Regions from separate parts of the Streptomyces sp. NBC_01237 genome, predicted to be linked through region 1. Evidence: riboswitches for the same ligand, from Rfam matches in the RefSeq annotation. Region 1 holds a riboswitch; each other region holds the start of a gene.
What was found. A riboswitch is a leader RNA that binds a small molecule or an ion and turns the genes downstream of it on or off. The one in region 1 is predicted to bind cobalamin.
Positions count from the first base shown of each region.

Region 1 (3,946 bases):
CCTCTCCGGTGCGCTCCAGGTCGGCCTCGCGGGCGCGAAGGCCCTGGCCTACGCGATCGACGCCCCGTTGTACGGGGTGCACCACCTGGCGGGGCATGTCGCCGCGGACACGCTGGAGCACGGCCCGCTGCCCGACCCGTCTGTGGTGCTGATCGTCTCCGGCGGGCACACCTCCCTGCTGCTCGTGCGGGACCTGGCCCGCGACCCGATCACGCATCTGGGGGACACCCTGGACGACGCCGCCGGCGAGTGCTTCGACAAGGTCGCCCGGGTCTTCGGTCTGCCGTATCCGGGAGGCCCGGCCATCGACCGCGCCGCCCGGGGAGGCGATCCGCGCGCGGTGGCCTTCCCCCGCCCGCTGACCGGTCGGACGGAGGACCCGTACGCGTTCTCCTTCTCCGGTCTCAAGACCGCCGCCGCGCGCTGGGCCGAGGGGCACCGGGGCCGTGAGCTGCCGGTGGCCGACGGCGCGGCCTCGCTCCAGGAGGCGATCGCGGACGTCCTGACCCGTACGGCGCTGGCCGCCTGCCGGGACCACGGCGTCGGGACCCTCGTCGTGGTCGGTGGTGTGGCCGCGAACTCAAGGGTGCGCGCGCTCGCCGAGGAGCGGTGCGCGGCCGCGGGCGTGCGACTGCGCGTACCTCCGATGACCCTGTGTACGGACAACGGCGCGATGATCGCGGCTGTCGGCGACCTCCTCGTACGAGCGGGAGCGGAGCCCGCCCCCCTCGATGTGTCGATCGATCCGTCCGCGCCCCTGGAATACGCGGCCCTGACCCCCGGGGCGGCTGCGGCGACGGCCGCCTGAGGGCTGTCCGCGTCAGGATTCCGCGAGGCGGGTGACCGCTCGCGCACGCCGGTGTCCCGCGCGCCTGGAGGAGCGGACGTCGCCCGTTCACCACCGCGTGGGCCACGCGCCCTCTTGTGTCGCTCCGGTCCCTCCGGCCGCTCCGGTCCCTCCTTGTTCCGAGGTGCGCCCGGCGCGCGGTCACGGCATAAGCCGGCTGCTCGGGAAGGCCGTTCGGGAGGCCGGTCGCGACGCGGGGTGAGGAGGGGTGGACTTACTAGGACGTCCAACTATATGTTCGTGGCACAAGGTCCGCGGTGCAGGGAAGCCGGTGTGAATCCGGCACGGTCCCGCCACTGTGACCGGGGAGTGTGCTGCCATCCACACGCCACTGGCGAGGTCTGCCGGGAAGGCGGGCGGCACGCGGGGATCCGGGAGTCAGGATACCGGCCGCGGAATGTTCCGTGTTTTCCACGAGGATGGAGCAGACACGCATGGCACCGGTCCGTACGCATACCCACGACCCTGGTGATCCGGCGGAGCGCACCCGAACCACCGCGCGCTCATAGACCTCCGAGGCCCCCGGCCCCGCTGTTCGCTGTCCCACGGCCTTCCCGGCGGTGCGCCCACCCGTGCGCCCGACGGCGTCCCGCCGTGCCATCCCCGGATCTCACCTGACGAGAGCAGGCATCCATGGTCCGTGAACTCACCCACTTCATCGGCGGCAAGCACACCACCGGTACGTCCGGCCTCTTCGGCGACGTGTACGACCCCAACACCGGCGCCGTCCAGGCCCGCGTACCGCTCGCCGGCCACGCCGACACCGGAGCCGCGATCACCGACGCGGCCGGCGCGCAGCAGGAATGGGGCCGGTGGAACCCGCAGCGGCGCGCCCGCGTCCTGCTGCGCTTCCTCCAACTCGTCGAGGCGGAGCGCGAATCCCTGGCCCGGATGCTGTCGGCCGAGCACGGCAAGACCGTGGCCGACGCACACGGCGACATCCAACGCGGGCTGGAGGTCGTCGAGTTCGCCGCCGGAATCCCGCATCTGCTCAAGGGCGAGTTCACCGACAACGCGGGCACCGGAATCGATGTGCACTCGCTGCGTTCCCCGATCGGAGTGGTCGCGGGAATCACACCGTTCAACTTCCCCGCGATGATCCCGCTGTGGAAGGCCGCACCCGCTCTCGCGTGCGGAAACGCGTTCGTCCTCAAGCCGTCGGAGCGGGACCCGTCCGTGCCGCTGCGCCTGGCCGAGCTGTTCCTGGAGGCCGGTCTGCCGCCCGGTGTCCTCAACGTCGTCAACGGCGGCAAGGAAGCCGTCGACACCCTCCTGAAGGACCCCAGGGTCGGTGCGCTGGGCTTCGTCGGCTCCACTCCCGTCGCCGCCCACATCTATGCCACCGCCGCAGCCCACGGCAAGCGCGCCCAGTGCTTCGGCGGCGCCAAGAACCACATGATCGTGATGCCGGACGCCGACCTCGACCAGGCCGTCGACGCGCTCGTCGGCGCCGGATACGGGTCCGCGGGAGAGCGCTGCATGGCGATCTCCGTGGCCGTACCCGTCGGGGAGGAGACCGCCGACCGGCTCGTCGCCGCGCTCAGGGAACGCATCGCCACGCTCCGCATCGGCCGCTCCGACGACCCGGAGGCCGACTTCGGCCCCCTGGTGAGCCGGGACGCCCTCGAACGGGTCCGCCGCCATGTGGACATCGGCGTCACCGAGGGCGCCGAACTCGTCGTCGACGGAAGGGATTTCACCCTCCCCGGCCATGAGAACGGGTTCTTCGCCGGGGCCTCCCTCTTCGACCGGGTCTCCTCGCGGATGCGGATCTACCGGGAGGAGATCTTCGGACCCGTCCTGTGCGTCGTACGGGCCGCCGACTACGAGGAGGCCCTGCGCCTGCCCAGCGAGCACCCCTACGGGAACGGGGTCGCGATCTTCACCAGGGACGGGGACACCGCCCGCGACTTCACCCGCCGGGTGAACACCGGCATGGTCGGCGTCAACGTCCCCATTCCGGTCCCCGTCGCCTACCACACCTTCGGCGGCTGGAAGCGATCCGGCTTCGGCGACCTGAATCAGCACGGCCCGGACGCCATCCGCTTCTACACCCGCACCAAGACCGTCACCTCGCGCTGGCCCTCGGGCGCCAGGGAAGGCGCGAGCTTCACCCTCCCCACCATGGGATGAGCGCCATGACCACGACCTCGCTCACCGAGGACCAACAGGCCCTGATCGAGACCACCCTGGACTTCGCGCAGGACCATCTGGCCCCTCATGCCGTCCAGTGGGACCAGGACAAGCACTTTCCGCTCGACACGCTGCGCAAGGCGGCCGGGCTCGGGCTCGGCGGCGTGTACGTACGGGAGGACGCGGGAGGCAGCGGCCTCTCCCGCGCCGACGGTGTCCTCGTCTTCGAGGCCCTGGCCTCCGGCTGCCCGTCCATCGCCGGCTACCTCTCCATCCACAACATGGTCGCCTGGATGCTCGACACCTATGGCGACGAGGGGCAACGCGCACGGTGGCTGCCCCGGCTGTGTGCCATGGACGACCTCGGCAGCTACTGCCTCACCGAACCCGGCGCGGGATCGGACGCCGGGGCGATCGGCACCCGCGCGGTGCGGGACGCGGACGGCTACCTCCTCACCGGCGTCAAGCAGTTCATCTCCGGGGCGGGCGCCTCCCAGGTGTACGTCGTCATGGCCCGCACCGGGGGAGCGGGCCCCGACGGCATCTCCGCGTTCGTCGTGGACCGGGACGATCCCGGCCTGTCGTTCGGGCCGAACGAGAAGAAGATGGGCTGGAACGCCCAGCCCACCCGCCAGGTGATCCTGGACGGGGTCCGGGTGTCCGCGGACCGGCTGCTCGGCCGTGCGGGCGACGGCTTCCGCATCGCGATGAACGGCCTGAACGGCGGCCGGCTCGGTATCGCCGCCTGCTCCCTGGGCGGCGCCCGCAGCGCCCTCGGCAGGAGCCTGTCGTATCTCGCGGGCCGGGAGGCGTTCGGCGCCCGGCTGCTGGACCAGCAGGCCCTGCAGTTCCGCCTCGCCGACATGGCGACCGAACTCGCCGCGGCCCGCGCCCTGGTCCACCAGGCCGCCGAGGCCCTGGACCGCGGAGACCCGCAGTCCCCGCAGTTGTGCGCGATGGCCAAAC
Region 1 covers NZ_CP108508.1:1,154,167-1,158,112, reverse strand. Annotated here, with positions in the region: gene tsaD (tRNA (adenosine(37)-N6)-threonylcarbamoyltransferase complex transferase subunit TsaD) at 1-808, shown strand, start outside; cobalamin riboswitch at 1,072-1,256, shown strand; gene OG251_RS05140 (CoA-acylating methylmalonate-semialdehyde dehydrogenase) at 1,481-2,980, shown strand; gene OG251_RS05135 (acyl-CoA dehydrogenase family protein) at 2,986-3,946, shown strand, end outside.

Region 2 (3,946 bases), 2.1 Mb from region 1:
TTCTACGTCGGCGCGCTGATCATGATCCTGTCGGTGGTGCCGTGGAGCACGTTCAAGCCCGGCGTCTCGCCGTTCGTGAAGGCGTTCGAGGAGATGGGTCTCAGTGTCGGGGCGGCCATCGTCAACTTCGTCGTCCTGACCGCGGCGCTCTCCTCCTGCAACTCCGGCATGTACTCCACCGGCCGCATGCTGCGTGACCTCGCCCTCAACGGGCAGGGCCCGCGGGCCTTCACCAAGCTCACGAAGAACGGCCTGCCGTTCATCGGCACCACCTTCTCGGCCGCGCTGATGCTCGTCGGCGTGTGGATCAACTACCAGTGGCCGGGGCAGGCGTTCAACTACGTCGTCTCCTTCGCGACCATCTCCGGCATGTGGGCCTGGATCATGATCCTGTTCAGCCAGCTCCGCTTCCGCTTCCTGGCCGACCGGGGTGTGCTCCCGCAGTCCACGTTCAGGGCCCCCGGATCCCCGTACACCAGCGTGTTCGCGCTCGCCTTCATCGGCATGGTCATCGTGATGATGGCCATCGACAAGGAAGCCCGCATCTCGCTGTACTGCGCACCGGTCTGGGCCCTGATCCTCGGCGTCTCCTACCTGATGCTCAAGGCCCGCAACCCGGAGAACACGGCCTTCACCAAGAAGTGACCTGCCGCCCGGGCGTCCAGTATGCGGGCCCGTCCGTACCACTCCTCGGTACGGACGGGCCCGCTGCTTATCCTGGACGCCATGCTGACCATCACCCAGGCGCTGTTCGACCAGATCGTCGCCCACTCCCGCGCCGACCACCCCGACGAGGCGTGCGGAGTCGTCGCGGGACCGGCCGGAACGGGACGCGCCGAACGGTTCATCCCCATGCTCAACGCCGCCCGCTCGCCCACGTTCTACGAGTTCGACTCGGCGGACCTCCTCAAGCTCTACCGCGAGATGGACGACCGCGACGAGGAGCCCGTGATCGTCTACCACTCGCACACGGCGACCGAGGCGTACCCCTCCCGCACCGACGTCACGTACGCCAACGAACCCGGCGCCCACTACGTCCTCGTCTCCACCGCGGACACCGACGAGGCGGGCCCGTTCCAGTTCCGCTCGTACCGCATCGTGGACGGCGAGATCACGGAGGAGGACGTCAAGGTCGTCGAGGCCTACTGACGCCCACGGCCTACCGGCGCCCGCACCCTGCCGGCGCCCGCACCCTGCCGGCGCCCGCCAGTCGCCGACACCCGCGACCCGATGACCCCGTGACTCGCTGACCCTACTGAGGGTCGCCTTACCGGGGCCGCGACCGCGTCTGGCACACTGCACCCAGACCCAACGAGGCGGCAGGACCCAGGAAGCCGGTGAGAGTCCGGCACGGTCCCGCCACTGTGACCGAACCCCCGTCCACGAGGACCGGGGCTCGGCAGTCAGGAACTGGCCTGCCGCCTTCTCGCACCGACCAGGGGACGCGGAAATCCCCCGGAGAGGCCCCGCCATGTTCCGGCGCACCCCCGCGCTCACAGCCGCCGCCGTGCTGCTCCCGCTCGCCCTCACCGCCTGCTCCGCCACGGACGCCGACAACGGCTCCAAGGACCCGGCCAAGGGAGCCGCGTCGTCCGCGGGCTTCCCGTACACCGTCACCAACTGCGGTGTCACCACGACGTACAAGGCACCGCCGAAGCGCGCCGTCACCATGAACCAGCACGTCACCGAAGTGATGCTGGAACTGGGCCTCGCCAAGTCCCTGGTCGGCACCGCCTACCTCGACGACAAGGTCCTGCCCACGTACGAGAGCCAGTACGAGGCCGTCCCCGTCCTGGCCAAGGAGTACCCCTCGTACGAGCAGCTCCTCGCCGCCGACCCCGACTTCGTCTACGGCGGATACGCCACCGCGTTCGCCGCGGGCGACGGCCGCAGCCGCGAGGCGCTCAAGAAGTCCGGCATCGACACCCGGCTCAACACGGAGTACTGCTCCAAGGGCGACACCGCGATGGACGCCCTCTACGAGGAGGTCCGCGAGGTCGGCCACACCTTCGGCGTCAGCCGCCGCGCCGAAACCTGGATCGACGAGGCCAAGGCCACCAACGCCGCCACGGCGAAGAAGCTCACGTCCGTGGAGCCGGTCTCCGTCTTCGTCTACGACAGCGGCGACAAGACGGCCTTCACCGCGGGCGGCAAGGGCATCGGCAACGAGCTGATCACCCGGGCCGGCGGCCGCAACGTCTTCGCCGACCTCGACAAGGCATTCGGCGACGCCTCCTGGGAGAACGTCGTCGCCCGCAAGCCCGACGTCATCGTCATCTACGACTACGGCGCCACCACCGTCGCCCAGAAGAAGAAGCGCCTCCTGGACGACCCGGCGCTCGCCGACGTCCCCGCGATCAAGAACAAGCGGTTCGCCGTCCTCCCGCTCTCCGACGCGGTCCTCGGCGTCCGCGCCCCCGCCGCGGTCGGCAAGCTCGCCGCCCAGCTGCACCCGGAGATACCCGAAGGCACGCCCGGCGAGGCGACCACCGCGCCGTGAGCTGCCGCACCCCCGCCGCCCCGCGGCGGCTGCTGCGCTACACCCTGGTCACCGGCGTCCTCGCCGTCGTCCTCTGCGCAGCCGTACTCGCCGCGCTCGCCCTCGGCTCCGTCCGCATCCCGCCCGGCCAGGTCCTGGACATCCTGACCGGGCGGGCCGGACCGGGCCCGTTCCGCACGATCGTCCTCGACGTCCGGCTGCCCCGGGTCCTGCTCGGCATCATCGTCGGCGCCGGACTCGCCGTGATCGGCACCGTCCTCCAGGCGCTCGTACGCAACCCGCTCGCCGACCCGTTCCTCCTCGGCGTCTCCTCCGGCGCCTCCACCGGAGCGGTCCTCGTGATCGTCCTCGGCGTCGGCGCGGGCATCGCCACCACCGTCACCATCCCCGCCGCCGCCTTCGTGGGCGCACTCGCCTCACTGCTGCTCGTCTACACGCTGGCCCGCGGCGGATCCGGCCTCACCACCAACCGGCTCGTCCTCGCCGGAGTCGCCGTCTCCTACATCCTGTCCGCCCTCACCAGCCTCATCCTGGTCACCTCGGCCCGCGCCGACCACCTCCAGGAAGTCCTCTACTGGACCCTCGGCGGTCTCGGCGCCGCCCGCTGGGACATGCTCGCGCTGCCGTCGGCCGTCCTCGTCGCCGGTACGGCCCTGCTCCTCACCCTCGCCCGCCCGCTCGACCTGCTGCTCGTCGGCGAGGAGGGCGCCACCGTCCTCGGCCTCGACACGGCACGCTTCCGGGCCGGGGTCTTCGTCCTCGCCTCGCTGCTCACCGGCGCCCTCGTCGCGTACAGCGGAGCGATCGGCTTCGTCGGCCTGATGGTCCCGCACATGGCCCGGATGGCCGTCGGCGCCGGACACCGCGCCCTGCTCCCGGTGGCCGCGCTCGGCGGCGCGCTCTTCCTGGTCCTGGCCGACCTGGCGGCCCGCACGGTCGCCGCGCCCCAGGACATCCCGGTCGGCGTCCTCACCGCCCTGACCGGCGGCCCGTTCTTCCTCTGGATGCTCCGCCGCCGCCCCGAAGGAGCCCCCGCATGACCACCCTGCGCACCGAGGGCCTCTCGTACGGGACCGGCGGCGGCCGTCACCTGGTCGACGCCGTCGACCTGACCGCCGCCGACGGTGAGACGGTCGGCCTCGTCGGCCCGAACGGCAGCGGCAAGACGACCCTCCTGCGCTGCGTGTACGGAACCCTGCGCCCCACCCACGGCCGGGTGCTGCTGGACGGCGACGACCTCGCCACCCTCCCCGTCAAGGCCCGCGCCCGCCGCATCGCCACCGTCCCCCAGGACGGCCAGGCCGGTTTCGAGCTGACCGTCTCCCAGGTCGTGGCCATGGGCCGGGCTCCGCACAAACGGTTCTGGGAAGCGGATACCGCCGCCGACGCCGAGCTGGTCACCCGGGCCCTCGACCGGGTCGGGATCGCCGGCCTCGCACCCCGCGC
Region 2 covers NZ_CP108508.1:3,222,184-3,226,129, reverse strand. Annotated here, with positions in the region: gene OG251_RS14230 (amino acid permease) at 1-645, shown strand, start outside; gene OG251_RS14225 (M67 family metallopeptidase) at 727-1,149, shown strand; cobalamin riboswitch at 1,305-1,433, shown strand; gene OG251_RS14220 (ABC transporter substrate-binding protein) at 1,472-2,500, shown strand; gene OG251_RS14215 (FecCD family ABC transporter permease) at 2,497-3,540, shown strand; gene OG251_RS14210 (ABC transporter ATP-binding protein) at 3,537-3,946, shown strand, end outside.
Region 2: another riboswitch for cobalamin. It lies ahead of OG251_RS14220 (ABC transporter substrate-binding protein); the one in region 1 lies ahead of OG251_RS05140 (CoA-acylating methylmalonate-semialdehyde dehydrogenase).

Region 3 (3,946 bases), 800 kb from region 1:
TACGAGCGCGTCGGCGAGTCCCCGCTCCCGCAGCCAGGCCAGCGCCTTCACCGTCCCGCGCGTGCCGGGCACGATCACCAGGTCCGCGTCGGCCAGTTCCTCGGCCCGGTCCACGAACCGCACCACCACACCCGGTTCGGCGGCCAGCGCGTCCACATCGGTGAAGTTCGACATCAGCGGTACGGCACACACGGCGACCCGCAGCACGTCCTCGCCGTGCGGCGGTGCGACGACCGACTCCCGTACGGCACCGCGCAACGAGACGCGCAGACCGTCCTCCTCGTCGATGCCCAGGCCGTGCGCGAAGGGCAGCACCCCGTACGTACGCCGCCCGGTCAGCCCGTACAGCATGTCCAGGCCCGGCTCCAGCAGCGAGACATCGCCGCGGAACTTGTTGACGAGGTAGCCGGCGACCAGCGACTGGTCCTCGGCGCTCAGCAGCGCCGTCGTGCCGAAGAACGAGGCGAAGACGCCCCCGCGGTCGATGTCGCCGACCACCAGCACGGGGAAGCGCGCGGCCCGCGCGATGCCCATGTTCACGATGTCGGTGCGCCGCAGATTGATCTCGGCGGGACTGCCCGCCCCCTCGCAGATCACGGCGTCATAGGTGCTCCGGAGCTGCTCCAGACAGTCCACGACCGTCCCGAGGAGCGCCTCCTGCCGGCCTCCGTGGTAGCCGCGGGCGCTCATCTCACCGACCGGTTTCCCCATCAGGACGACCTGACTGGAACGGTCGCTGCCGGGCTTGAGCAGCACCGGGTTCATCAGCGCGGACGGCTCGACCCGGGCGGCCTGGGCCTGCATCGCCTGGGCACGGCCGATCTCCGCGCCCTCACGGGTCACGAACGAGTTGAGCGACATGTTCTGCGCCTTGAACGGCGCGACCTTCACCCCGCGGCGGACCAGCCACCGGCAGATCCCGGCCGTGACGACGCTCTTGCCCGCGTCCGATGTGGTCCCGGCGACCAGCAGTCCGCCGCTCATATCCCTCTCCGTCCCGCGATCAGCCGGCCCGCCACGCACACGCCGAGGGCCAGCGCACTCACCCGGCGCGACAGTCGCACCGCGCGTTCGATGTCGGCGCTCTCCACCGCCCGGCCGGCCGCCCCGTTGAGCACGGGCCGGTGCTCGACGCGCCCGGCGTACGCCAGGGTCCCGCCGAGCCGTACGCCGAGCGCTCCCGCGAACGCGGCCTCCACCGGGCCCGCGTTGGGGCTCGGATGGCTGCCCGCGTCCGCACGCCACGCCCGTACGGCTTCGCCCGGACGTCCCCCGGCCACCACGGCCAGCGCGGCCGTCAGCCGGGCTCCGGGCCATCCCGCCAGGTCGTCCAGGCGGGCCGAGGCCCAGCCGTAGCGCCGGTAGCGGGGCGACTTGTGGCCGACCATGGCGTCCAGGGTGTTGACGGCCCGGAAGGCGACGAGTCCGGGGACCCCGCCCAGGGCGCCCCAGACGAGGGCGCCGACGACGGCGTCCGAGGTGTTCTCGGCGACGGACTCGACCACGGCGCGGGCGATCTGCGGTCCGTCGAGGGAGTGCGGGTCGCGCCCGCACAGATGGGGCAGCCGTTCGCGGGCCACGTCGATGTCCCCGGCGGCGAGCGCACCCGCGACGGCGCGCGCCTCACGGCCCAGCGACGTACCACCGATCACGGACCAGGTGGTGGCGGCGGTCAGCGCGACGGCCGCGGCGGGGCGGCCCCGTACGGCACGCGAGGCCAGCACGGCGGCTCCCGCGGCGCCTCCGGCGCAGACGACGGTGTGCAGGGCACCCCGCCCGCGGTGGTCGCGCCACAGCAGACGCTCGGCCGCCGCCGCGGCCCGGCCGAACCCGGCGACGGGATGCCCCCGGCGGGGGTCACCGAGCAGGCGGTCGGCGATCAGTCCGGCCGTGGCGCCGTACGCGAAGATGCGGTCGGCACGCACGGCTCAGCCGACCGCGGAGCGGGAGGTTCTCGCAGGGGGCGACACAGGTTCCGGCGCACGGCGGCCAGGCATGGCGTATGTCCTCACTCAGGGTCCGCGCCCTGGTTCGACGTGACCGGCGACGAGAGTCTCCTGGCTTCCGGATCCGCAGTTCCCCCGGCCTTCCAGACCGCGTCGGCGGACCGTGACTTCCGATGTGGGGGACTGCTCCCCGGTGACAGTGGCGGGACCGCGCCGGATTCGCACCGGCTTCCTCTGCTGTCGCCGTAAACGGCTCCGGCAGTCCACCACGCTGTGAGAACGCCCGTCAACTTGCCGTTGACCTGCGGGGCCGCAGTGTGCCCAGACGCACATCGGGCCGGACACACAGGGTGTGTCCGGCCCGACGGAGGAGCGGTGGTGCGGGTCAGGCGACGATCAGGTAGATCCCGTACGCGACCGCCGCCACGCACAGCGCGAAGCAGAGGTACGCACCGGCGCGGAGCGGCGTGAACGCGCCGCCGGAGCCGCCGGCCCGAGCCGTCGAGGTCTGCGCCGACGCCTGCTTGGAGAGGCCGACGATGCCGAGCGTGAAGAGGCCGACCAGCGCCACGGTGACCACGAGGCTGACACCGAAGACGGAGGCGAGAGCTGCCCAGTCGATGTTCATGGGGATCTGTCCTTACACCGTGGCCGGCCGCGCCGGGTCGGCGGGCGTTCCGGCCGGAGCCGAGATGGTGGTCTTGAGGTCCGTGGCCGTGGTGCCGATGGGCGGCGGGCTGACGGCGGCCATGGCCGTGGTGACGACTCCCGCGGGCTCGTCCTGCGCACCGCCGCCGGTGACGTTGGTGTGGTCGACCGGCTTGCGGCGCGACAGCAGCCAGATGGCACCGGAGCCCGCGACGAGCAGGACGGCGACGACCGCGACGCCCCAGCCGCCCTGCTTGGTCAGGAACTCCGCGCCCGCGCCGACCAGGCCCGCGGCCGGCAGGGTCAGGCCCCAGGCGACGAACATCCGGGTGGCGGTGGACCAGCGGACCACGCCCCCCTGACGGCCGAGGCCCGCGCCCATCACGGCGCCGGAGCAGGACTGGGTGGTGGAGAGCGAGAAACCGAGGTGCGAGGAGGCCAGGATGACCGTGGCCGCACTGGTCTGGGCGGCGAAGCCCTGCGGCGGCTTGAGGTCGGTCAGGCCGCTGCCCATGGTGCGGATGATGCGCCAGCCGCCGAGGTAGGTACCCAGGGCGATGGCGACACCCGCGGAGACGATGACCCAGACCGGCGGGTTGGAACCGGGGGACAGGACGCCACCGGTGACCAGGGCCAGGGTGATGATGCCCATCGTCTTCTGCGCGTCGTTGGTGCCGTGGGCGAGCGAGACGAGACCGGCCGAGGCGATCTGGCCGGCCCGGTAGCCCTTGGCGGTCGACTTCAGCTGCGTCTCGTCGGTGACCTTGCGGCTGAGACGGTACGTCAGCCTGGTGGCCAGCAGGGCGGCGAGACCGGCGACGAGCGGGGCGGCGATCGCGGGCAGCAGCACCTTGGTGACGACGGTGCCGCCGTTGATCGAGGACCAGCCCGCCGACATGACGGCGGCGCCGATGAGGCCGCCGAACAGGGCGTGGGAGGAACTGGAGGGCAGGCCGACCAGCCAGGTCAGCAGATTCCACAGGATGGCGCCGACGAGCGCCGCGAAGATGACCTCGGTTCTGAGGCCGTCCTCGTTGACGATCCCGCCGGAGATCGTCTTGGCGACCTCCACCGACAGGAACGCGCCGATCAGGTTGAGAACGGCGGACATGGCCACCGCTGTCTTGGGCTTCAGGGCGCCGGTCGAGATGGTGGTGGCCATCGCGTTGGCGGTGTCGTGGAAACCGTTCGTGAAATCGAACACGAGAGCTGTCACGATCACAATCGCGAGCAGCAGCGTGATGTGTTCCATTTACCCAGGCAATCGTTCGACGTCAGTGGCTCGTGGACCGTAGGCAACCTGAGTGAACGGAAGATGAACTAGGCGGGGCGCTGTGGTGACCCCAAACGGA
Region 3 covers NZ_CP108508.1:1,952,031-1,955,976, reverse strand. Annotated here, with positions in the region: gene OG251_RS08690 (cobyric acid synthase) at 1-984, opposite strand, end outside; gene OG251_RS08685 (cobalamin biosynthesis protein) at 981-1,925, opposite strand; cobalamin riboswitch at 2,030-2,221, opposite strand; gene OG251_RS08680 (hypothetical protein) at 2,332-2,574, opposite strand; gene OG251_RS08675 (inorganic phosphate transporter) at 2,587-3,846, opposite strand.
Region 3: another riboswitch for cobalamin. It lies ahead of OG251_RS08685 (cobalamin biosynthesis protein); the one in region 1 lies ahead of OG251_RS05140 (CoA-acylating methylmalonate-semialdehyde dehydrogenase).

Region 4 (3,946 bases), 4.9 Mb from region 1:
TCTTCCTGGCCGTCACGGTCATCGGTTTCATGGCCGCCCGCTGGCGCAGGGCCGAGAACGAGGCGAGCCTGGACGAATGGGGCCTGGGCGGCCGGTCCTTCGGCACCTGGGTCACCTGGTTCCTGCTGGGCGGCGACCTCTACACGGCCTACACCTTCGTCGCCGTCCCGGCGGCGATCTACGCGGCGGGCGCGGCGGGCTTCTTCGCGGTTCCGTACACGATCCTCGTCTACCCGCTGATCTTCACCTTCCTGCCGCGCCTGTGGTCGGTGTCGCACAAGCACGGCTACGTCACCACCTCGGACTTCGTCCGCGGCCGTTTCGGCTCGAAGGGGCTCTCGCTGGCGGTCGCCGTCACCGGCATCCTCGCCACGATGCCGTACATCGCGCTCCAGCTCGTCGGCATCCAGGCGGTACTGGACGTCATGGGCGTGGGCGGCGGGGAGACCACGCACTGGTTCATCAAGGACCTGCCGCTGCTCATCGCCTTCGCGGTGCTCGCCGCGTACACCTACTCGTCCGGGCTGCGCGCGCCCGCACTGATCGCGTTCGTCAAGGACGGCCTGATCTACCTGGTCATCGCGGTGGCGATCATCTACATCCCGATCAAGCTGGGCGGGTTCGACGACATCTTCGCCAAGGCGGGCGAGGCGTTCGCGCAGAAGAACCCGGCGACCGGCCAGCCGCGCGGCGCCCTGGTCCCCGGCGACATGGGCCAATGGGGATACGCCACCCTGGCCCTGGGCTCGGCGCTGGCGCTCTTCATGTACCCGCACTCGATCACGGCGACGCTCTCCAGCCGCAGCCGTGAGGTGATCCGGCGCAACACCACCATCCTGCCGCTGTACTCGCTGATGCTGGGCCTGCTGGCGCTGCTCGGCTTCATGGCCATCGCCGCCGGGGTCAAGGTGGACAACGGTCAGCTGGCCATCCCGCAGCTGTTCGAGAACATGTTCCCGGACTGGTTCGCGGGCGTGGCCTTCGCCGCCATCGGCATCGGCGCGCTGGTGCCCGCGGCGATCATGTCCATCGCCGCGGCCAACCTCTTCACCCGCAACATCTACAAGGACTTCCTGAAGCCCGACGCGACACCCGCGCAGGAGACGAAGGTCTCCAAGCTGGTCTCGCTGCTGGTCAAGGTCGGGGCGCTGGCCTTCGTCCTGACCATGGACAAGACGGTCGCCATCAATTTCCAGCTGCTGGGCGGCATCTGGATCCTCCAGACGATGCCGGCCCTGGTCGGCGGTCTGTTCACCCGGTGGTTCCACCGCTGGGCGCTGATCGCGGGCTGGGCGGTCGGCATGGTGTACGGGACGGTCGCCGCGTACGGCGTGGCCAGTCCCACGCAGAAGCACTTCGGCGGGTCCTCGAAGGAGATCCCGGGCATCGGTGAGATCGGCTACATCGGGCTGACGGCGTTCGTGCTGAACGTCGTCGTCGTGATCGTCCTGACCCTCGTCCTGAACGCGCTGAAGGCCCCGGCGGGGATCGACGAGACCTCCCCCGCCGACTACACGGCGGACGTCGGCGACGCGGGCGTCCAGGCGAAGCTGCCGCCCGCGACGGTGGGTGCGCCGGGCGGTCACTGACCCCCGCGGCGGCACGGTGCGGGCCGTCACGTCTCCCCTGGAGGCGCGGCGGCCCGCACGCTTTCCGGTCCCCCGGACCAACGGCTCGGGAGCGGCCCGAACGGCCCCGTACGGCCCTCCCGGCGCGGCTGGAAGCCCCTTCCCGGCCTGCCCCCGCCGGCCCTCCGGCCGACGCTCCGTCAGGGCCCAACACGCCTCGCGACACAAGATGTGGGGGCTGCCTCATCGGGCGGCCCCCACATGTATGCTCGTGCTCGCTGTCGTCGCAGGGGAATCCGGTGCGAATCCGGAACTGTCCCGCAACGGTGTATTCAGTGTGCTTTTGCACACCCGAAGTCCGACGACCTGTCGACAGCGCGTCCGGCTCGACCGAACCGGACGCCAAGACGTCCGGGCCTCGCGGATGGGCCGGTGGACGCCGTACGCAGTGCTGCCCCGCTCCGGGCTTCGCGCTGCCCGGCTGCCCCCGCTCTCCGCCGGCCCCCAGCCGAGCGAGGGAAAGCCCAGTGACCATCGCGCCAGCCGATCCGGTTTCAGCCTCCGCCGTAGCCGCCGAGGCGACGGAAGCCACGACCGACGCGCCGGGGACCGCACTCCTGCGGACCCTGACCGACCTCACCGTCGATCTGCCCGACACCGATCCCGGACGGGTCGCCGCCGCCGCGCTGCGCGGCCGCAACGCCCGGTCGGACGAGGCCGAGCTGCGTTCGCTGGCCACCGAGGCGGCCGCGGGCCTGATCTCCGAGGACCCCGCGTACTCCCGGCTCGCCGCCCGGCTGCTGACCCGTTCCATCGCCGACGAGGCCGCCGGACAGGGCGCGGTGTCGTTCTCCGCCTCGGTCGCCGTGGGGCACCGCGAGGGCCTGATCGCCGACCGTACGGCCGCCTTCGTGACGCTGCACGCCGCCGCGCTCGACGCGCTGGTCGAGCGGTCGCTGGCCGACGGCGCGGACGACCGCTTCGGCTACTTCGGGCTGCGGACGCTGCACAGCCGCTATCTGCTGCGCCACCCGCACACCCGCCAGGTCATCGAGACGCCGCAGCACTTCATGCTGCGGGTCGCGGCCGGTCTGGCCGAGGACGAGAGCGTGCGCGCGCTGGACGAGGTCGCGGCGCTGTACGGCCTGATGAGCCGGCTGGACTACCTGCCCTCCTCCCCCACGCTCTTCAACTCCGGCACCCGGCACCCGCAGATGTCCTCCTGCTATCTGCTGGACTCGCCCAAGGACGAGCTGGACTCGATCTACGACCGCTACCACCAGGTGGCGCGGCTCTCCAAGCACGCGGGCGGCATCGGCCTCTCGTACTCCCGTATCCGCGCCCGCGGTTCGCTGATCCGGGGCACCAACGGGCACTCCAACGGCATCGTGCCGTTCCTGAAGACGCTCGACGCCTCGGTCGCCGCGGTCAACCAGGGGGGCCGCCGCAAGGGCGCCGCCGCCGTCTACCTGGAGACCTGGCACGCGGACATCGAGGAGTTCCTGGAGCTGCGCGACAACACGGGTGAGGACCAGCGGCGTACGCACAACCTCAACCTGGCGCACTGGATCCCGGACGAGTTCATGCGCCGGGTCGACACGGACGGGCAGTGGTCGCTGTTCTCGCCCGCCGATGTGCCCGAGCTGGTGGACCTGTGGGGCGACGAGTTCGACGCGGCCTACCGTGCGGCGGAGGCGTCGGGGCTGGCCCGCAAGACGATGCCCGCGCGTGACCTGTACGGCCGGATGATGCGTACGCTCGCGCAGACCGGCCAGGGCTGGATGACGTTCAAGGACGCCTCCAACCGGACCGCCAACCAGACCGCCGAGCCGGGCCGCGTGGTCCACTCGTCGAACCTGTGCACCGAGATCCTCGAAGTCACCGACGACGGCGAGACGGCCGTCTGCAACCTCGGCTCGGTCAACCTGGGGTCGTTCGTCGTGGACGGGTCCATCGACTGGGAGCGGCTGGACGCCACCGTGCGCACCGCCGTGACCTTCCTGGACCGGGTCGTCGACATCAACTTCTACCCGACCGAGCAGGCCGGGCGCTCCAACGCCCGCTGGCGCCCGGTGGGCCTGGGCGCGATGGGCCTCCAGGACGTCTTCTTCCAGCTCCGGCTGCCCTTCGACTCCCCCGAGGCGCGGGCCCTGTCGACGCGGATCTCCGAGCGCATCATGCTCGCCGCGTACGAGGCGTCCTGCGACCTCGCCGAGCGCTCCGGCCCGCTCCCGGCCTGGGCCGAGACCCGCACCGCACGCGGGGTGCTGCACCCCGACCACTACGACACCGCGCTGAACTGGCCGGAGCGCTGGGAGGCCCTGCGCGCCCGTGTCGCGAAGACCGGGATGCGCAACTCGCTGCTCCTGGCCATCGCG
Region 4 covers NZ_CP108508.1:6,024,896-6,028,841, reverse strand. Annotated here, with positions in the region: gene mctP (monocarboxylate uptake permease MctP) at 1-1,589, shown strand, start outside; cobalamin riboswitch at 1,834-1,956, shown strand; gene OG251_RS26985 (ribonucleoside-diphosphate reductase subunit alpha) at 2,096-3,946, shown strand, end outside.
Region 4: another riboswitch for cobalamin. It lies ahead of OG251_RS26985 (ribonucleoside-diphosphate reductase subunit alpha); the one in region 1 lies ahead of OG251_RS05140 (CoA-acylating methylmalonate-semialdehyde dehydrogenase).